2 regions of the Bradyrhizobium sp. ISRA436 genome follow, and region 1 is predicted to be linked to the other one. Evidence: riboswitches for the same ligand, from Rfam matches in the RefSeq annotation. Region 1 holds a riboswitch; the other holds the start of a gene.

The links. A riboswitch is a leader RNA that binds a small molecule or an ion and turns the genes downstream of it on or off. The one in region 1 is predicted to bind S-adenosylmethionine.
Region 2: another riboswitch for S-adenosylmethionine. It lies ahead of MTX23_RS04150 (homoserine O-acetyltransferase); the one in region 1 lies ahead of MTX23_RS31885 (O-succinylhomoserine sulfhydrylase).

What each region holds. Positions count from the first base shown of each region.
Region 1 covers NZ_CP094519.1:6,852,632-6,864,541, reverse strand. Annotated here, with positions in the region: gene MTX23_RS31905 (acetyl-CoA C-acyltransferase) at 1-656, shown strand, start outside; gene pimC (pimeloyl-CoA dehydrogenase large subunit) at 832-2,022, shown strand; gene pimD (pimeloyl-CoA dehydrogenase small subunit) at 2,186-3,331, shown strand; gene MTX23_RS31890 (SDR family oxidoreductase) at 3,481-4,254, shown strand; gene MTX23_RS31885 (O-succinylhomoserine sulfhydrylase) at 4,442-5,635, opposite strand; SAM riboswitch at 5,713-5,792, opposite strand; gene MTX23_RS31880 (2'-deoxycytidine 5'-triphosphate deaminase) at 5,915-7,021, shown strand; gene MTX23_RS31875 (MATE family efflux transporter) at 7,192-8,634, shown strand; gene MTX23_RS31870 (SRPBCC family protein) at 8,824-9,240, opposite strand; gene MTX23_RS31865 (VOC family protein) at 9,362-9,721, opposite strand; gene MTX23_RS31860 (AraC family transcriptional regulator) at 9,775-10,614, opposite strand; partial or broken gene MTX23_RS31855 (cysteine methyltransferase) at 10,624-10,821, opposite strand; gene MTX23_RS31850 (4-amino-4-deoxy-L-arabinose transferase) at 10,923-11,910, shown strand, end outside.
Region 2 covers NZ_CP094519.1:881,493-887,418, reverse strand. Annotated here, with positions in the region: gene MTX23_RS04160 (alpha/beta hydrolase) at 1-71, shown strand, start outside; gene metW (methionine biosynthesis protein MetW) at 76-741, opposite strand; gene MTX23_RS04150 (homoserine O-acetyltransferase) at 738-1,946, opposite strand; SAM riboswitch at 2,031-2,110, opposite strand; gene MTX23_RS04145 (chorismate mutase) at 2,276-3,124, shown strand; gene hisC (histidinol-phosphate transaminase) at 3,212-4,309, shown strand; gene MTX23_RS04135 (prephenate/arogenate dehydrogenase family protein) at 4,315-5,253, shown strand.

The DNA.
Region 1 (11,910 bases):
CTGCGGCCGCCCAGCAGGGCGGCAAGTTCAAGGACGAGCTCGCGCCGATCAAGACCACGATGGCGGTCACCGACAAGGCGACCGGCGCGGTGTCGATGAAGGAAGTGACGCTGTCGCAGGACGAGGGCCCGCGGCCCGACACCACGGCTGAAGGCCTCGCCGGCCTCAAGCCGGTCCGCGGCGAGGGGTTCACCATCACTGCCGGCAACGCCAGCCAGCTCTCGGATGGTGCCAGCGCCTCGGTCATCATGAGCGACAAGGAAGCCGCTAAGCGCGGGCTGAAGCCGCTCGGCATCTTCCGCGGCTTCGTCTCTGCCGGCTGCGAACCGGATGAGATGGGCATCGGCCCGGTGTTCGCCGTGCCGCGTCTCCTCAAGCGCCATGGCCTGAAGGTTGACGACATCGATCTTTGGGAGCTGAACGAGGCGTTCGCGGTGCAGGTGCTCTATTGCCGCGACAAGCTCGGCATCGATCCGGAGAAGATCAACGTCAATGGTGGCGCGATTTCGGTCGGCCATCCCTATGGCATGTCGGGAGCCCGGCTCACCGGCCACGCACTGATCGAGGGCCGCCGCCGCAAGGCGAAATACGCCGTCGTCACCATGTGCGTCGGCGGCGGCATGGGCGCGGCCGGTCTGTTCGAGGTGGTGCATTAATTCTGTCGTCCCGGCCAAGCGAAGCGCGAGCCGGGACCCATACGCCGCGGCCCTCGTAAGAGGCACAAGCGGCAGCCGGCTTTACCAGTTGCGATGGCCGGTGGTTGGGTCCCTGCTTTCGCAGGGACGACGGGAAGAGAATGACGAGGCAGTTGAATTTCAAAAGGAGGATCCGATGGATCTCGCTTTTACCAAGGAAGAGATAGCGTTTCGTGAGGAGGTGCGGGAGTTCTTCAAGAACAACGTGCCGCCGGAGACGCGGCGCAAGCTGCAGGAAGGCCGTCATCTGTCGAAAGACGAGATGGTCACCTGGTGGCGTATCCTGAACAAGAAGGGCTGGGGCGTCACCCACTGGCCGAAGGAATACGGCGGCACCGGCTGGAGCAGCGTGCAGCACTACATCTTCAATGAGGAATTGCAGTCCTATCCGGCGCCGCAGCCGCTCGCCTTCGGCGTCAGCATGGTCGGCCCGGTGATCTACACCTTCGGCAACGAAGAGCAGAAGAAGAAGTATCTGCCGCGCATCGCCAATGTCGACGACTGGTGGTGCCAGGGCTTCTCGGAGCCGGGCTCGGGCTCGGACCTCGCCTCGCTGAAGACCAAGGCCGAGCGCAAGGGCGACAAGTGGATCATCAACGGCCAGAAGACCTGGACCACGCTCGCTCAGCACGCCGACATGATCTTCTGCCTCTGCCGCACCGATCCGGCCGCGAAGAAGCAGATGGGCATCTCCTTCATCGTCTTCAGCATGAAGTCGAAGGGCGTCACCGTGCGTCCGATCCAGACCATCGACGGCGGCCACGAGGTCAACGAGGTGTTCTTCGACGACGTCGAGGTGCCCTACGAGAACCTGATTGGCGAGGAGAACAAGGGCTGGGACTACGCAAAGTTCCTGCTCGGCAATGAGCGCACCGGCATCGCCCGGGTCGGCGTGTCGAAGGAGCGGCTGCGCCGCATCCGCGCGCTGGCGTCCAAGGTCGAGGCTGGCGGCCGTCCCGTGATCGAGGATCCGGCGTTCCGCGAGAAGCTCACGGCCTGCGAGATCGAGCTGAAGGCGCTCGAGCTTACCCAGCTCCGCGTCGTCGCCGACGAGGGCAAGCACGGCAAGGGCAAGCCCAATCCGGCGTCGTCGGTGCTCAAGATCAAGGGCTCGGAAATCCAGCAGACCACCACCGAGCTCCTGATGGAGGTGATCGGTCCGTTCGCCGCGCCGTATGACGAGCACGGTGACGCCGGCTCCAACGAGAGCATGGATTGGACCGCGCAGATCGCGCCGAGCTACTTTAACAACCGCAAGGTTTCGATCTACGGCGGCTCCAACGAGATCCAGCGCAACATCATCAGCAAGGCGGTGCTGGGGCTGTAGAGCCACACGTTTCAACTGTCGTCCCCCGCGCAGGCGGGGGACCCAGTACGCCCCAGCGGTCGTGGTTCGCAATGATGGCCGGCGATGACTGGATCCCCGCCTTCGCGGGGATGACGAGCAGAGATCAGGGCAGGCGCCCGCGTGATTTTGGAGAGACGGTAAAATGGATTTTGATCTGACCGAGGAGCAGCGGCTTCTCAAGGACAGCGTCGACGGGCTTCTTGCTGACGCCTACGACTTCGATGCGCGCAAGAAGTACATGAAGGAGAAAGGTGGCTGGAGCAAAGCCATCTGGGGCCGGCTTGCCGAGCAGGGTCTGCTCGGCCTGCCCTTCGCGGAAGCCGATGGCGGCTTCGGTGCCGGCGCGGTCGAGACCATGATCGTGATGGAAGCGCTCGGCAAGGCGCTGTTGGTCGAGCCCTACCTTGCGACGGTCGTGATCGCCGGCGGCTTCCTCCGCCACGGCGGCTCGGCCGAGCAGAAGTCGAAGTACATTCCGGGCATCATCGACGGCAGCAAGACCTTTGCGTTTGCGCAGCTCGAGAAGAACTCGCGCTACGATCTGCACGACGTCGTCACTACGGCGAAGAAGAAAGGCGACGGCTGGGTGATTGACGGCGAGAAGTTCGTGGTGCTCAACGGCGAGGCCGCGGACACGCTGATCGTCACCGCGCGCACCAAGGGTGGCCAGCGCGACAAGGCAGGCATCGGCCTGTTCCTGGTGTCGGCGGACGCCAAGGGCATCACCCGGAAGGGCTATCCGACCCAGGACGGCCTGCACGCAGCCGACATCACCTTCACTAACGTCGAGGTCGGTGCTGACGCTGCGATCGGCGAGCCCGAGAACGGCCTGCCCTTGATCGAGCGCGTGGCGGACGAGGCCCGCACCGCGCTGTGTGCGGAGGCCGTCGGTGCGATGGATGAATCGCTGAAGACCACCGTCGAGTACATCAAGACGCGCAAGCAGTTCGGCGTGGCGATCGGCTCGTTCCAGAGCCTGCAGCACCGCGCTGCCGACATGTTCGTGGCGCTGGAGCAGGCCCGCAGCATGTCGATGTTCGCGACCATGGCGTCCGACTTCGACGATGCCAAGGAGCGCTCGTCCGCGGTCGCGGCCGCCAAGGTGCAGGTCGGCAAGTCGCTGAAGTTCGTCGGACAGCAGTCGATCCAGCTCCATGGCGGCATCGGCATGACCATGGAGGCCAAGATCGGCCACTACTTCAAGCGGCTGACCATGATCGAGAACACGCTCGGCGACACCGATTACCACCTCCGTCGCGTCAGCGAGGGTGGCGGGCTGTTGGCCTGAGGCTGCACACGTCATTCCGGGGCTCGCGAAAGCGAGAACTATGGTGCGCGTTTGCGTGCCTGAGAATCTCGTACCACAACCTCTAGGTTCCGGGTCTGCGCCTTGCGGCGCATCCCGGAATGACGCGTCAATAACAGGGAGGCAACACCATGAAGAACACTCCATTCGATCTCACCGGCCAGGTCGCCGTCGTCACTGGATCGAGCCGCGGCATCGGACGCGCGTCGGCCGAGCTGCTGGCGCAGCTCGGCGCCAAGGTCGTGATCTCCTCGCGCAAGGCGGACACCTGCAAGGAGGTGGCCGACGGCATCAACAAGACTGGCGGCGATGCGATCGTCATCCCCTGCAACATATCGCGCCGCGAAGAGGTCGAGGCGCTGATCTCCGGGACGATCAAGCACTACGGCAAGATCGACACCCTGGTCTGCAATGCCGCGGTGAACCCGTATTACGGCCCGTTGCTCGACATCAAGGACGAGGCCTTCGACAAGATCATGGGCTCGAACGTGAAGAGCAACATCTGGCTCTGTGCGCTGGCGGTCCCGCAGATGGCCGAGCGCGGCAAGGGCTCGGTCGTGATCATCTCCTCGATCGGCGGCCTGCGGGGGTCGACGGTGATCGGCGCCTACGGCATCTCCAAGGCGGCGGATTTCGCGCTGTGCCGCAGCCTCGCCGGCGAGTGGGGCCCGAAGGGCGTGCGCGTCAATTGCGTGGCGCCGGGCCTGGTGAAGACCGATTTCGCCCGCGCGCTATGGGAGGATCCGGAGAACCTCAAGCGCCGCACCGCGTCCTCGCCGCTGCGCCGAATCGGTGAACCCCACGAGATCGCGGGCGCGGTGGCCTATCTTGCCTCCGACGCCTCGACCTTCATGACCGGGCAGACCATCGTGATCGATGGCGGCGTCACAACGGCGGCGACGTAACGGCTGACTTGCTTCGCCTCTCCCGCTTGCGGGGTCGAGACGAGCGAAGCTCGCTCTTAGGCCGACGCGCGTAGCGCGACGGGTGGGGGCTCTCTCCGCGACGTGACTCGTGGAGAGAGCCCCCACCCCAGCCCTCCCCTGCAAGCGGGAGAGGGAGGACAGCTCATTCCGGGGTGTCGCGTCAGCCTCACACCTTCTCCAGCGCCTGCTCGAAATCCTCGATCAGGTCGTCGGCATGCTCCAGCCCTGCCGAGAAGCGGATGAAGCCCTCGCTGATGCCGAGCTCGGCGCGCGCTTCCGGTGCCAGGCGCTGATGCGTCGTGGTCGCGGGATGCGTGACCAGGCTCTTGGCATCGCCGAGATTGTTGGAGATGCGCGAGATCTTCAGCGCATTGAGGCAGCGGAAGGCGCCGGCCTTGCCGCCCTTCACCTCGAAGCCGACCAGCGTCGAGCCGGCTCCCATCTGCTTTTTCACCGTCTCGGCCTGCGGATGATCGGCGCGGCCGGGATAGACCAGCCGCGTGATCTTCGGATGCTTCGCCAGCGCCTCGGCGATCTTCGCCGCGTTGTCGGTCTGCACGCGGACGCGGATGCCGAGCGTCTCGAGCCCCTTCAGCAGCACCCAGGCGTTGAACGGCGACAGTGACGGGCCGGTCTGGCGCATGAAATTATGGATGTGCTCCGCAATGAACGCTTCTGATGACAGGATGATGCCGCCGAGACAACGGCCCTGGCCGTCGATGTGCTTGGTCGCGGAATAGACCACGACGTCGGCGCCGAGCGACAGCGGGCTCTGCCAGATCGGGGTCGCAAACACGTTGTCGACGATCAGCCGTGCGCCGCCGCTGTGTGCGATCTTGGCGATTGCGGAAATATCCAGCACGTCGAGGGTCGGATTGGTCGGACTTTCCAGGAAGAACGACTTGGTGTTCGGCCGCAAGGCGCGCTGCCACTGGTCGAGGTCGAGGCCGTCGACCAGCGTCGTCTCGATGCCGTAGCGTGGCAGCAGGTCCTGCACCACGTAAAGGCACGAGCCGAACAGCGCTTTCGACGCGACCACGTGATCGCCTGCCTTCAGCGGCGCAAGGATCGCGGTCGTCACGGCGGCCATGCCGGTTGCGGTCGAGCGCGCGGCTTCCGCGCCCTCGAGCTCGATCATGCGGCGCTCGAACATCGCAATGGTCGGGTTGGAATAGCGCGAATAGATGAAGCCGGGGTCCTGGCCTTTGAAGCGTGCCTCGCACTGCTCGGCGGTGTCGTAGACGTAGCCCTGGGTGAGAAACAGCCCCTCCGACGTCTCGCCGAATTGCGAGCGCAGCGTGCCGCCGTGGACGAGGCGGGTTTCGGGGCGATAGCGGCGGGTAGCTTCAGATTCAGACATGTGACCTCCGACGCGGCCATTTCCTTACGAAAAACAGCCACAAAAAAACCGGCCTGGAGCAATCTCCACAGGCCGGGATCACACTGTCCCCGGCCTGTTTAGCGACTTATTTTACGTGGCTGCAAGCCGGCCGGCTCAAATCACCACGGGATAAGTGCTGCTGATATTCCCTCGTACCCTTTCCGTCAAGGCGGTCATCAGATAACCCGTAAATGCCCATATTTTGGGGCTTGGATGGCCGTTCAGGGTATGATCGGGTCATCCTAGGGGACCCACGCCGTGTCATTCGAGCTGGAAAACGAAGCCAATGGAATTCTGCCCGACCGCATGATCGCGGAGATGGCCGATGCTGGCCTCATTCTGCCTGCCTATGACTTTGTCGAGAGCCAGATCCAGCCGGCGAGCCTCGACCTGCGCCTTGGCGATATCGCCTACCGGGTCCGCGCCAGCTTTCTGCCCGGCCCCGACTCCACCGTTGCCGAGCGCATCGACGAGTTGAAGCTGCACGAGATCGACCTCTCCGACGGCGCGGTGCTGGAGACCAATTGCGTCTATATCGTCCCGCTGCTGGAAAGCCTGGCGCTGCCGCCGCAGATCGTCGCCGCGGCCAACCCGAAGAGTTCGACCGGCCGGCTCGACGTCTTCACCCGCGTGATCGCCGACGGCACCCGCCGCTTCGACGTGATCGGCGCCGGCTATCACGGCCCACTCTATGCCGAGATCAGCCCGAAGACGTTTCCCGTGCTGTTGCGTGAGGGCTCGCGGCTCAGCCAGATCCGCTTCCGGATCGGCGATGCGGTCCTCACTGCCGACGAACTCGACGCGCTGCATGCAGCCGAGCGACTAGTCGATATCGACGATGCGGATCTCACCCAGGGGGTTGCGCTCTCGGTCGATCTGTCCGGTGAGAGTTCGAACGGCTTCGTCGGCTACCGCGCCAAGCGCCACACCGGCGTGGTCGATATCGATCGCCGTGGCGGCTATCCGGTCGATGAATTCTGGGAGCCGATCAAGGCGCGCCCCGACGGCAGCCTGATTCTCGATCCCGGCGAATTCTATATCCTGGCGTCGAAGGAGGCCGTCCAGGTGCCGCCGGATTACGCCGCGGAAATGGTGCCGTTCGATCCCCTGGTCGGCGAATTCCGCGTCCACTATGCGGGCTTCTTCGATCCCGGTTTCGGCTATGCCGGCGCCGGCGGGAAGGGCGCGCGCGCCGTGCTTGAAGTGCGCTCGCGCGAGGTGCCGTTCATCCTCGAGCACGGTCAGATCGTTGGCCGTCTCGTCTATGAACGCATGCTGGAGCGCCCCAACGCACTGTACGGCCAGCGCATCGGCTCGAACTACCAGGCACAGGGCCTGAAGCTCTCGAAGCATTTTCGCGTGTAGCAAAATTCCGTAAGCCGGATTTCGTATCGCGCCATAGTCGACAGGGCTGGCGCAAAGGTTCACCCGCAATCGCGCAGGTCCCCCTTGCGTTCCGCGCACGTGGAATCTGCCGCGGTCATGGTAGGGAAGCACCATGGCGCGGCTCCCGAAGATCGCGCGCGGGAGTTGAAATGTCCGATCTCGGCCTCGCCGAAATACCCGTCGATGAAGGCGAACGTCCGCTGCCGCCGCCGGTCACCAGGCCGGCGCGCAATGCACTGCTCGATGGGCCGATCCTGCGTACGCTGCTCTGGCTCGCCTGGCCGAACGTGATCGCGCTGTCCGCCGGCACCTGCGTGGTGATCGCGGAGACCTCCTATATCGGCCGCCTCGGCGTCGAGTCGCTCGCGGCGATGGCGCTGGTGTTTCCCTGCGTGATCCTGACCATGACGATGTCGGGCGGCGCCATGGGCGGCGGCGTCGCATCGTCGATCGCGCGCGCGCTCGGCGCCGGCGAGACCGAGCGCGCCTCGACGCTCGCGGCACACGCGCTGCTGATCGGCCTGACCTTCGGCGTCACGTTCATGCTGGGCATGCTGCTCTTCGGGCCGCGCCTGCTCGAGCTGCTCGGCGGGCGCGGCAACGTGCTGGCGCAGGCGATCGCCTATTCGCAAGTCTTCTTCGGCGGCGCGATCCTGCCCTGGCTGATGAACACCATGGCCGGCATCCTGCGCGGCACCGGCAACATGAAATTGCCTTCCACGATGATCCTGTCATCGGCAATTTGGCAGATCATGTTCGGCGGCGCGCTCGGGCTCGGCCTCGGACCGGTGCCGCAATTCGGCATGCGCGGCGTCGCCGCTGGCGCGCTGATCGCCTATTCGATCAGCATCAGCGTGATGGGCTGGTACCTGTTCTCCGGCCGCGCCCGCGTCAGGCCGAAGCTCAAAGGCCTGCGTGTGCAGTGGGCGATGTTCATCGACATCCTCAAGGTCGGCGCCGTTTCCTGCTTCTCGCCGCTGCAGTCGGTCTTGACCATCTCGATCTTCACCCACATGCTGGCACAGTTCGGCACCGCGGTGCTCGCCGGCTATGGCATCGGCGCGCGGCTCGAATTCATGCTGACCTCGGTGGCTTTCGCCGTCGGCATCGCGTCGGTCCCGATGATCGGCATGGCCGTCGGCGCCGAGCGCGTCGCGCGCGCCCGGCGCATCGCATGGACTGCCGGCACAGTGTCGTTCCTCGCGGTCGGCGTGGTCGGCAGCTTCATCGCTGTCTTCCCCGACCTCTGGGTCAATCTCTTCACTGACGATCCGCATGTGCGGAGCACCAGCCATCAATATCTCTCGACCGCCGCTCCGATGTACGCCTTCATCGGCCTGGCGATGTCGATGTACTTTTCCTCGCAGGGCGCCGCCAAGGTGCTGGGCCCGGTGCTGGCGCAGACCGCACGGCTGATCTTCATCGGCAGCGGCGGCTGGTGGCTCACGACGCATGGGGCGACCGCGCAGAATTTCTTCGCGCTCGCCGCCGCCTCGATGGGTGTGCTCGGCGTGCTCTCCTGCCTCAGCGTGATCCTCACGCGCTGGGGCAAGCCCGCGCCAGTCGCCAAGGTGCAGCCGGCGCTGTCGTAAACGAGGTTTCACGACTCTTGCACCGTCATCCTGAGGAACGCATAGCGCGTCTCGAAGGATGCACGGTCCCCGATATTTCGCACTGGTCACGGTGAGAGCCGGGCCGTCGCCCTTCGAGACGGCCGCTTCGCGGCCTCCTCAAGGTGACGGTGATGGTTTCGAATGCGCCCGTGAAGATTACGGCGCAGCTCACGCTGCGCTTGCTGTCCTGGCCGATTGGGCAAGTGCCGTCTGCATCGCGAGCGCGCCCTGGTCCATCTGGCTGGCGATGTACGGCGCGATCTCGTTCGGCAACAGATCGACGATCCAGGCTACGCGGCTGCGTCCCTCACCCTCGGCGAACACCTGCACCGAGGCCGAATGCTGCTTCAGCCGTTCGCTGACCACGGCATAGACCAGCCGCAGCCGCGCATCATCGCAATCGACCAGCAGTTCGCATGCCACCGTGCCGTTGGCGAAGCTGACGATGCGCGCGTCGCCGTCGAGCGCGGTGTCGGTCACGAAGCCCGGCACCAGCCGCGTGTGCAGCGCGCCGAAATCGCGCAGCGCGTCCCAGACATGGTCCGCCGGCGCGTCGATCGGGATATCCTTGTGAATCGAGGCCATGGTTCGGTCCTCTCGCGCGTTGGATTGTCGTCATTGCGAGGAGTGAAGCGACGAAGCAATCCATGCTTCCTTGCAAGCCGCACCATGGATTGCTTCGCTTCGCTCGCAATGACGATGAGACTCAGGCGCACACCGCCTCGACATTGTTGCCGTCGGGGTCGATCAGGAACGCAGCATAGTAGGTCGGACTGTAATCCTTGCGGTGGCCCGCGGCCCCATTGTCCTTGCCGCCGGCCTTCATGCCTTCGGTGTGGAATGTCTTGATCGCCTCGTGGCTCGGGGCGCGGAAGGCGACATGGGCGCCGCCCGCAGCCTCGCCCTTGTGCAGATGCAGCCAGAGCGCCGGCTGACCCTTCGGGCCGAAGCCGGCGCCACGGTCGTCGCGTGAGCACAGGACGAAGCCGAGCGGCGCCAGCGCTGCGGTGTAGAAGCGGACACTGGCATCGAGATCAGCAACGCGCAATCCGATATGGTCGTACATGATGGTCTCCAGAAATGGGCGCGTCGGCGACGCGCGGCCTGGAGCGACCCTAGCTATTGCAGTGCAAGTCGTTCTTGGAAAATCTTGCGGTCGCCGCGGGAGGCCTGGCGGAACTTCAGGGGCGAGGCGCCGGCGGCGCGGTGGAAACTGCGCACGAAATTGGAGAGGTCGCCGAAGCCGACGTCATAGGCGATGTCGGTGATCGGGCTGTCGTCGTCGGCAAGCCGGCGTGCCGCATGGCGCAACCGTGAGCGCACGAGATATTGATGCGGGGTGACGCCGAGCACGGCGGAAAACAGCCGCAGGAAATGGAACGTGCTGAGGCCGGCCTGCTTCGCCGCATCGTCCAGATCGATGGCGCGATGCGAATGGGCGTCGATCCATAGCGCGGCCTCCACCGCGCGGCGGCGGTCCCGCAGGCCGGCCGTGAGGGGCTTTGCCTTGCGGTCGGACACCACCTCGACGAAGCGGCTGGCAAGGAGATGCCCGACCTCGTCGAGGCCGACGTCGCTGTTGCCATCTGCCGCCGTTTGCGCGAGCTCGCCGAGCACCATCAGTTCCGGTAGCGGCGGCACCGAGCCGACCTGCCAGGCCGCGGCGCGGTCGCCGATCCTCTCCACCAACTCCGGATCGAGGAAGAACGACAGGCACTCGTCGCCGACGACATGGTCGTGGGTGCAAGTGTATTCGTCGCCGGGATGGCCAATCAGGAACGATCCCGCCACCAACTCGTGGAAACGGCCGCGGCAATGGCAGCCGAAGCTGCCCTTGAGTACATAGGACACCGAATGGCAGGCAAATTGCTCGGCGAACGGCTTGTCGCCAGGCTCCGCCGTGCAACGAAATTCGTTCACGGTCATGCGATCGCGCTGCAACAGCGTGGTGTGGTTCATACCCCGAATTTAGGGGTGAGGCCGCGGCGGCGCAACGAACAGCAGCACGTCGAACAGGGTTTTGCCCGCGCTCGGTTGCCCGCCCTCGATCGAGAGCAATCGCCGCTTGGAGATGCTGCCGCCGCTTGGCGAGATCCGGTCGCCGCGCGGAATCGTCCGGGTCAACTGGTAGACGCGCTGGCTGAAGGCCGGGATGCCGGTCATGTCGCCCCGCCATGACGCCACCAACCCCCGCAAAAGGATCATAACAGCCTCGGGATCGCGCGCATCTGGAATCTTTACATTCGGTTAAGGATACGACGGATGGGGTGGCCGATGTCGAGCACCTGCGTTCGCTCACCCATCTTAAAGGCTTGAGCGATATCTATTTCGCTCGAATTTGCAGCTCCGCGACATTGCGGCCTCCCGATGGGTTCGGCGGACGAATGACGAGACCAGGCGCCGATCCATCGCCGGATGACATGGCCAAAGCATCGACCGGCCGCGTCCATGGTCTGGCAGCGTTGGTGCTGCTCGCCCTGGCGCTACGCCTCCCGCTGGCGTTCTGGCCCAACATCATCCATCCCGACGAGATCTTCCAATATCTCGAGCCGGCCTGGCGGCTGCTGGGTCATGACGGCATCGTCACGTGGGAGTGGCGTTACGGTATTCGCAGCTGGTTCCTGCCGACCTTGCTGGCGGGCCCGGCCGCGTTGGGTGACCTTGTCGCGCCTGATGGCGCAGGGGCCTTCGTCGTGCCTCGTCTGGTCGCCGCGCTCGCATCGGTGTCGATCGTGGTCAGCGCCTGGTTCTTTGGCGCGCGGGTCTCGCGAACCCACGCCGTCGTCGCGGCCTTCGTTGCCGCGACCTGGTTCGAGTTCATCCTGTTCGCACCGCATACGTTGAGCGAGCCCTTGGCGACGGCGCTCATCGTGCCGGCGGCGCTGCTGCTGACCGACGGGCCGTCGCAGCGACGCCTCGTCATCGGCGGGGCCTTGCTTGGTCTCGCCTTTCTCTGTCGCTTTCAATACGCGCCGGCCATTACCGTGCTTGCCATCGGGGCGTGCTGGCAGTGCTGGCGAAATGCGATTCCGATGGTGGCCGGCGGGCTGGTCCTGCTGGCGTTCGCGGCAGTGATCGATGTCGCGCACGGTGTAATCCCGTTTAGTTGGCTGGTCGCCAACGTCGAACAGAACCTGTTGCACGATCGCGCGGCTGAGTTCGGCGTGACGTCTTGGGTGACCTATCTCGTCAGTTTCTTGGTGGTATGGTCCGTGGCGATCGTGCCGCTGGCCTGGGCGATCTGGCGGGGCTTTC
Region 2 (5,926 bases), 1.5 Mb from region 1:
TCATCGCGCTGGTCGAGGCCGGCCGCTGGCCGGTGCGCGATCCGCGCTCGCTGGTGGCGGCGCCGGTGTGAACCGTCACTTCCCCTTCTCGCCGCGGCTGAGCAGGAACACGCCCTGCTCACCGAACATGTTCCAGACCCACCAGGGCAGATTGAGCGGCACCGGGCGGCCGTAGAGATCGAGCGCGACCGCGCGCTCCATCTTGCCGTTGATCTCGTCGCAGAGCTGGACGAAGTCCTTGATGGTGCAGAAATGGATGTTGGCGGTGTCGTACCAGGTCGCTGGCAGGTTCTCGGTGCGCGGCATGTGACCGCCGATCAGGAGCTGCAACCGCATCTTCCAAAATCCGAAATTCGGGAACGAGACGATGGCGCGATGGCCGATGCGCAGCAGATTCTCCAGCACCACCTTCGGCTGCCGCGTCGCCTGCAGGGTCTGCGACAGGATCACGTAGTCGAAGGCGTCGTCGGGATAGTTGACGAGGTCGGTGTCGGCATCGCCCTGCACCACGGCGAGCCCCTTGGCCACGCAGCGGTTGACCCCCTCGCGCGACAGCTCGATGCCGCGCCCGTCGATGCCGCGGCTCTCCAGCAGCTCCAAGAGGTCACCGTCGCCACAGCCGACGTCGAGCACGCGGGTGCCGGGCTGAACCATGTCGGCGACCAGGAGATGGTCAGCGCGGTAGCTTCCGGTTCGCTCGGGCGCGACGCCGGGCAGCGGCAGGGTTTGCTGGATGCTCATGACTTGTCGTCGCCATTTCCAAGCCCGCGCGCCTTGCCTGCGGCCTGCAGGAAGGCGCGGGAGATATCCAGGAATTCGGGCACGTCGAGCAGGAACGCGTCGTGGCCCTTGTCGGTCTCGATCTCGGCGAACGACACCCGCGCGCTCGAGGCATTCAGCGCGTGCACCAGCGCGCGTGACTCCGAGGTCGGGAACAGCCAGTCGCTGGTGAACGAGATCACGCAGAAGCGCGTCTTGATGCCGGTGAACGCCTTCGCCAGCACGCCGTTGTGATCGGCGGCAATGTCGAAATAGTCCATCGCGCGCGTCAAATAGAGATAGCTGTTGGCGTCGAAGCGCTCGACGAATGACGAGCCTTGGTAGCGCAGATAGCTCTCGACCTGGAAATCCGCATCGAACGAGAAGGTCGGCAGGTCGCGGTCCTGCATCCGCCGCCCGAATTTGCGATGCAGCGCGGCGTCCGAGAGATAGGTGATGTGCGCGGCCATCCGCGCCACCGCGAGCCCGCGATGAGGATGCGTTTCCTCGTCGACATAGCGGCCGCCACGCCAGTCCGGATCGGCCATCACGGCCTGCCGTCCGAGCTCGTGGAAGGCGATGTTCTGCGCGGAGTGGCGTGTCGCGCAGGCGATCGCGAGCGTCGAGAACACGCGCTCGGGATAAGCCGCGACCCATTGCACCGCCTGCATGCCGCCCATCGAGCCGCCGACCACGCAGAACAGCGTCGTGATGCCGAGACGATCGATCAGCATCGCCTGGGCGCGCACCATGTCGGGAATGGTGATGATCGGGAAATCCAGCCCCCATACCTTGCCGGTGACAGGGTTGAACGAGGCAGGGCCGGTCGAGCCCATGCAGCCGCCGATCACGTTGGAGCAGATGATGAAATATTTGCGCGGGTCGAGCGGCTTGCCGGCGCCGACCATGGTCTCCCACCAGCCGGGCTTGCCGGTGACGGGATGGATGTTGTTGACGTGCTGATCGCCGGTCAGCGCGTGACAGACCAGGATCGCGTTGGAGCGGTCGGCATTGAGCTCGCCATAGGTCTGGTAGGCGATCTGGAATGGTGCGAGATCGACGCCGCAATCGAGCCTCAGCGGCTGGTCCATGCCGAACTTCACCACCAACGACGAGGGATGATCGGCCTCATGGGCGCGATCATCCCTATTGATCGAAGGGCTCGGTATCGGACGCACGTTGCTCATCTAGGCGACCCCGCCTCCGCGCGGGAGGCCTCGAACGAGAATCAGGCCATAAAAAACCCGGCCTGAACAAAGGTTCGGCCGGGAGCTGATCTGTCCCCGGCCTGTTTAGCGAGTTGTTTAACGTGGCTGCAAGCCGGCCGGCTCAAATGACCACGGAAGTGCAGGGAAACTAGTCCTCGGCCCCCGTGTCGTCAAGGTTCGCCTCGCCCTCACCCCATGGTTAACCCGATCGCGCAAGGCACGCCTGCGACGTTTCTCTTTGCTTTCGGCGGCCGTCTTTCCTAATCAGGGACACAGTCATCGGGCCGCCCGGATCACAAGGTTTTCAGATGTCCAACCCTCCCCCGTCGCCGCCTTCACTGCAGGAGTTGCGTAAGGAGATCGACGCAATCGACGAGCAGGTCCATCGCCTGCTGATGGCGCGCGGCGACATCATCGACCGCCTGATCCAGGTCAAGAAGACCCAGGAGGTCGGCTCGGCATTCCGCCCCGCACGCGAGGCCAGCATGATGCGCGAGCTGGTGAAGCGTCATCGCGGCATCCTGCCGCTCGACACCATCGAGAGCATCTGGCGCGTCATCATCTCGACGTTCACCTATGTGCAGGCGCCGTTCTCGGTGCATGCCGACGTCTCCGTCGGCGAGTCCGCGATGCGGGATTCGGCGCGATTCCATTTCGGCTTCATGGTGCCCTATGTGGCGCATTTCAGCGCGCAGGCCGCGGTCGATGCGGTGGCATCGTCCAAGGGCGACCTCGCGCTGGTCTCGGCGATCGCAAGCCGCACGCCGTGGTGGAACGCGCTCGAAGCCAGTGGCGCGCCAAAGATCATCGCGCGGCTGCCTTTCCTCGAGCGCGCCGACCACCCCGCCGCGCTGCCGGTGTTCGTGGTCTCGCGGGTCGCCGACGATGCCATGGTGACGGAGGTCCAGGTGTGGAGCGTGCGCGTTTCCGGCTGGAACGCCGACGTCGCGCGCGCGCTGGCGCCGCTCGCCGAGATCGTCGCGGTGCCCGACACCGCCTTCGACGGCGCCGCGCTGCTGGTGTCGGTCGCGGGTACCGGCTTCGAGGCGATCAAGCTCGCCCTGATTGAGGCCGGCGCCTCGGTCCGCTCGTCGGCTCTCGTCGGCAACCACGCAACGCGCTATACGGTGCCTCCTGGCGGGTCGGCCAGAAGCTAAGCCGCCCGCCTCGGTTCTTGTTTTGACGCGTTTTCTTACGCGAACCGGTATCCACTTCGCTGGAAAGCGCTCTGTCCGGAGTTGATGATGTCCCGCCCCGTGCCGAACCCCGGCATCCTCGATATTGCGCCCTACACGCCGGGCAAGAGCCCGGTGCCGGAACCGGGGCGCAAGGTGTTCAAGCTGTCCGCCAACGAGACGCCGTTCGGCCCGTCGCCGAAAGCGATCGCGGCCTACAAGCACGCGGCCGACCATCTCGAGGACTATCCGGAGGGCTCTTCGCGCGTGCTGCGCGAAGCGATCGGCCGCACCTACGGTCTCGATCCCGACCGCATCATCTGCGGCGCCGGATCCGATGAGATCCTCAATCTGCTCGCGCACACCTATCTCGCACAGGGCGACGAAGCGATCTCGACCACCCACGGCTTCCTGGTCTACCCGATCGCGACCGTGGCGAACGGCGCGAAGAACGTGATCGCCGCCGAAAGCAATTTCACCGCCGACGTCGACGCCATCCTGAAGGTTGTGACGCCGCGCACCAAGCTGGTGTGGCTCGCCAACCCGAACAACCCGACCGGCACCTATCTGCCGTTCGACGAGGTCAAGCGCCTGCGCGCCGCCCTGCCGTCGCAGGTGCTGCTAGTACTCGACGCCGCCTATGCCGACTACGTCTCGCGCAACGATTACGAGTTCGGCATCGAGCTCGGCGCCACCACCGACAACACGGTGGTCACCCACACCTTCTCGAAGATCCACGGGCTTGCCGCGTTGCGCGTGGGCTGGATGTTCGGGCCGGCGCACATCGTCGATGCCTGCAACCGCATCCGCGGTCCGTTCAACGTCTCGACGCCGGCGATGCTGGCGGCCGCGGCGGCGATCGAGGACTCCGCGCATGTGCAGATGTCGAAGACGCACACCGAACAGTGGCGCAACTGGCTGACCGAGGAGATCGGCAAGCTCGGGCTGAAGGTGACGCCGAGCGTCGCGAACTTCGTGCTGATCCATTTCCCCACCGACAAGGGCAGGACCGCGGCGGACGCCGACGCCTATCTCACACGGCGCGGCCTCGTGCTGCGCGCGCTCAACAATTACAAGCTGCCGCACGCGCTGCGCATGACCATCGGCACCGAGGAAGCCAACCGCCTCGTGGTCGAGGGCCTGCGCGACTTCATGGCCGGAAGGTGAACATCGTGACCACAGCCCCGCTCTTCAAACGCCTCGCGCTGATCGGCTTCGGCCTGATCGGCGGCTCGATTGCGCGCGCTGCCCGCGCGCAAGGCCTGGTCGGCGAGATCGTCACCACCGCACGCTCGGAGAAGACACGCGCGCGCGTCGCCGAGCTCGGCATTGTCGATCAGGTCGTCGCGACCAATGCGGAAGCCGCGAAGGATGCCGATCTCGTCATCCTCTGCATTCCTGTCGGCGCCTGCGGTCCGGTCGCAGCCGAGATCGCGGCGCACCTGAAGCCCGGCGCCATCATCTCCGACGTCGGCTCGGTGAAGGGGGCAGTCGTGAAGGACATGGCGCCGCATCTGCCTGACGCCGTGCACTTCGTGCCGGCACATCCCGTCGCCGGCACCGAGCATTCCGGCCCGGATTCCGGCTTCGCCGAGCTCTTCATCAACCGCTGGTGCATCCTGACGCCGCCTGACGGCACCGATCCCGCCGCGACCGACCGGCTGCGCGCCTTCTGGGCCGCGCTCGGCGCCAAGGTCGAGATCATGACGCCGGATCATCATGATCTCGTGCTCGCGATCACCAGCCATTTGCCGCATCTGATCGCCTACACCATCGTCGGCACCGCTGACGAGCTGGCACAGGTGACGGAATCCGAAGTGATCAAGTTCTCGGCCGGCGGCTTCCGCGACTTCACCCGCATCGCGGCGTCCGACCCGACGATGTGGCGCGACGTGTTCCTCTCCAACAAGGAGGCCGTGCTGGAGATGCTCGGCACCTTCAACGAGGACCTGTCGAAGCTCACGCGCGCAATCCGCCGCGGCGACGGCGATGCGCTGTTCGACCATTTCACCCGTACCCGCGCAATCCGCCGCGGCATCGTCGAGATCGGCCAGGATTCCGCCGCCGCCGACTTCGGCCGGCCGCATGCGAATTTGGACAAGGCGGATTGACGCGATCCTTGTAGCCCGTCCGTCATTGCGAGGAGCGAAGCGACGAAGCAATCCATCTCTCGGCTCGTGGCGCCATGGATTGCTTCGCGGAGCCTGTCATCGGCGCGCGTTTGCGCGACCCGTTGGCTCGCAATGACGCGGTAGGATCGCGACCCCACTGTCAAAAAACGTCGCGGATACACATCCGCATTCTCGCGACACGATCTGTCCGAGTCTTGCATTTCGTTTCGCCGCTCTGATCGCAGAGGGCGCAGGGAAAGCCGGGTGCCGATCGCACCCATGGGTCCCGTGCAGTGAAAAAAGCACGGGAGGCAGGACCACAGGTGAAACCGGAGCAATCCCGGCCTTCCCTGCGCGATGGCTTTACGGCTTATACGTGCTCGCCCCGGCGAGACTGGGCTTTGTTGTCACCGTCTTCGCAAAGATGCGTTCCGCATCTTGCGAGGAGACACCTGCCACTAGGGCGTCAGGCCTGCACGACTTCACCGTCCGCCATCTGCCACGCTCGTCAGCCGTGACAGCGGCGTCCACCGCATCTCGACCCAACACTCGTGACGATCGCGAAGCGCCCCCTCAGGCGGGTGAGACGGGCTATTCATACACCGAGTTGGCATTTCCGGAAAACAGAAATATTTCTCACCCAAGGGCTTGACGGGTTTTACTGAGTTGCCCG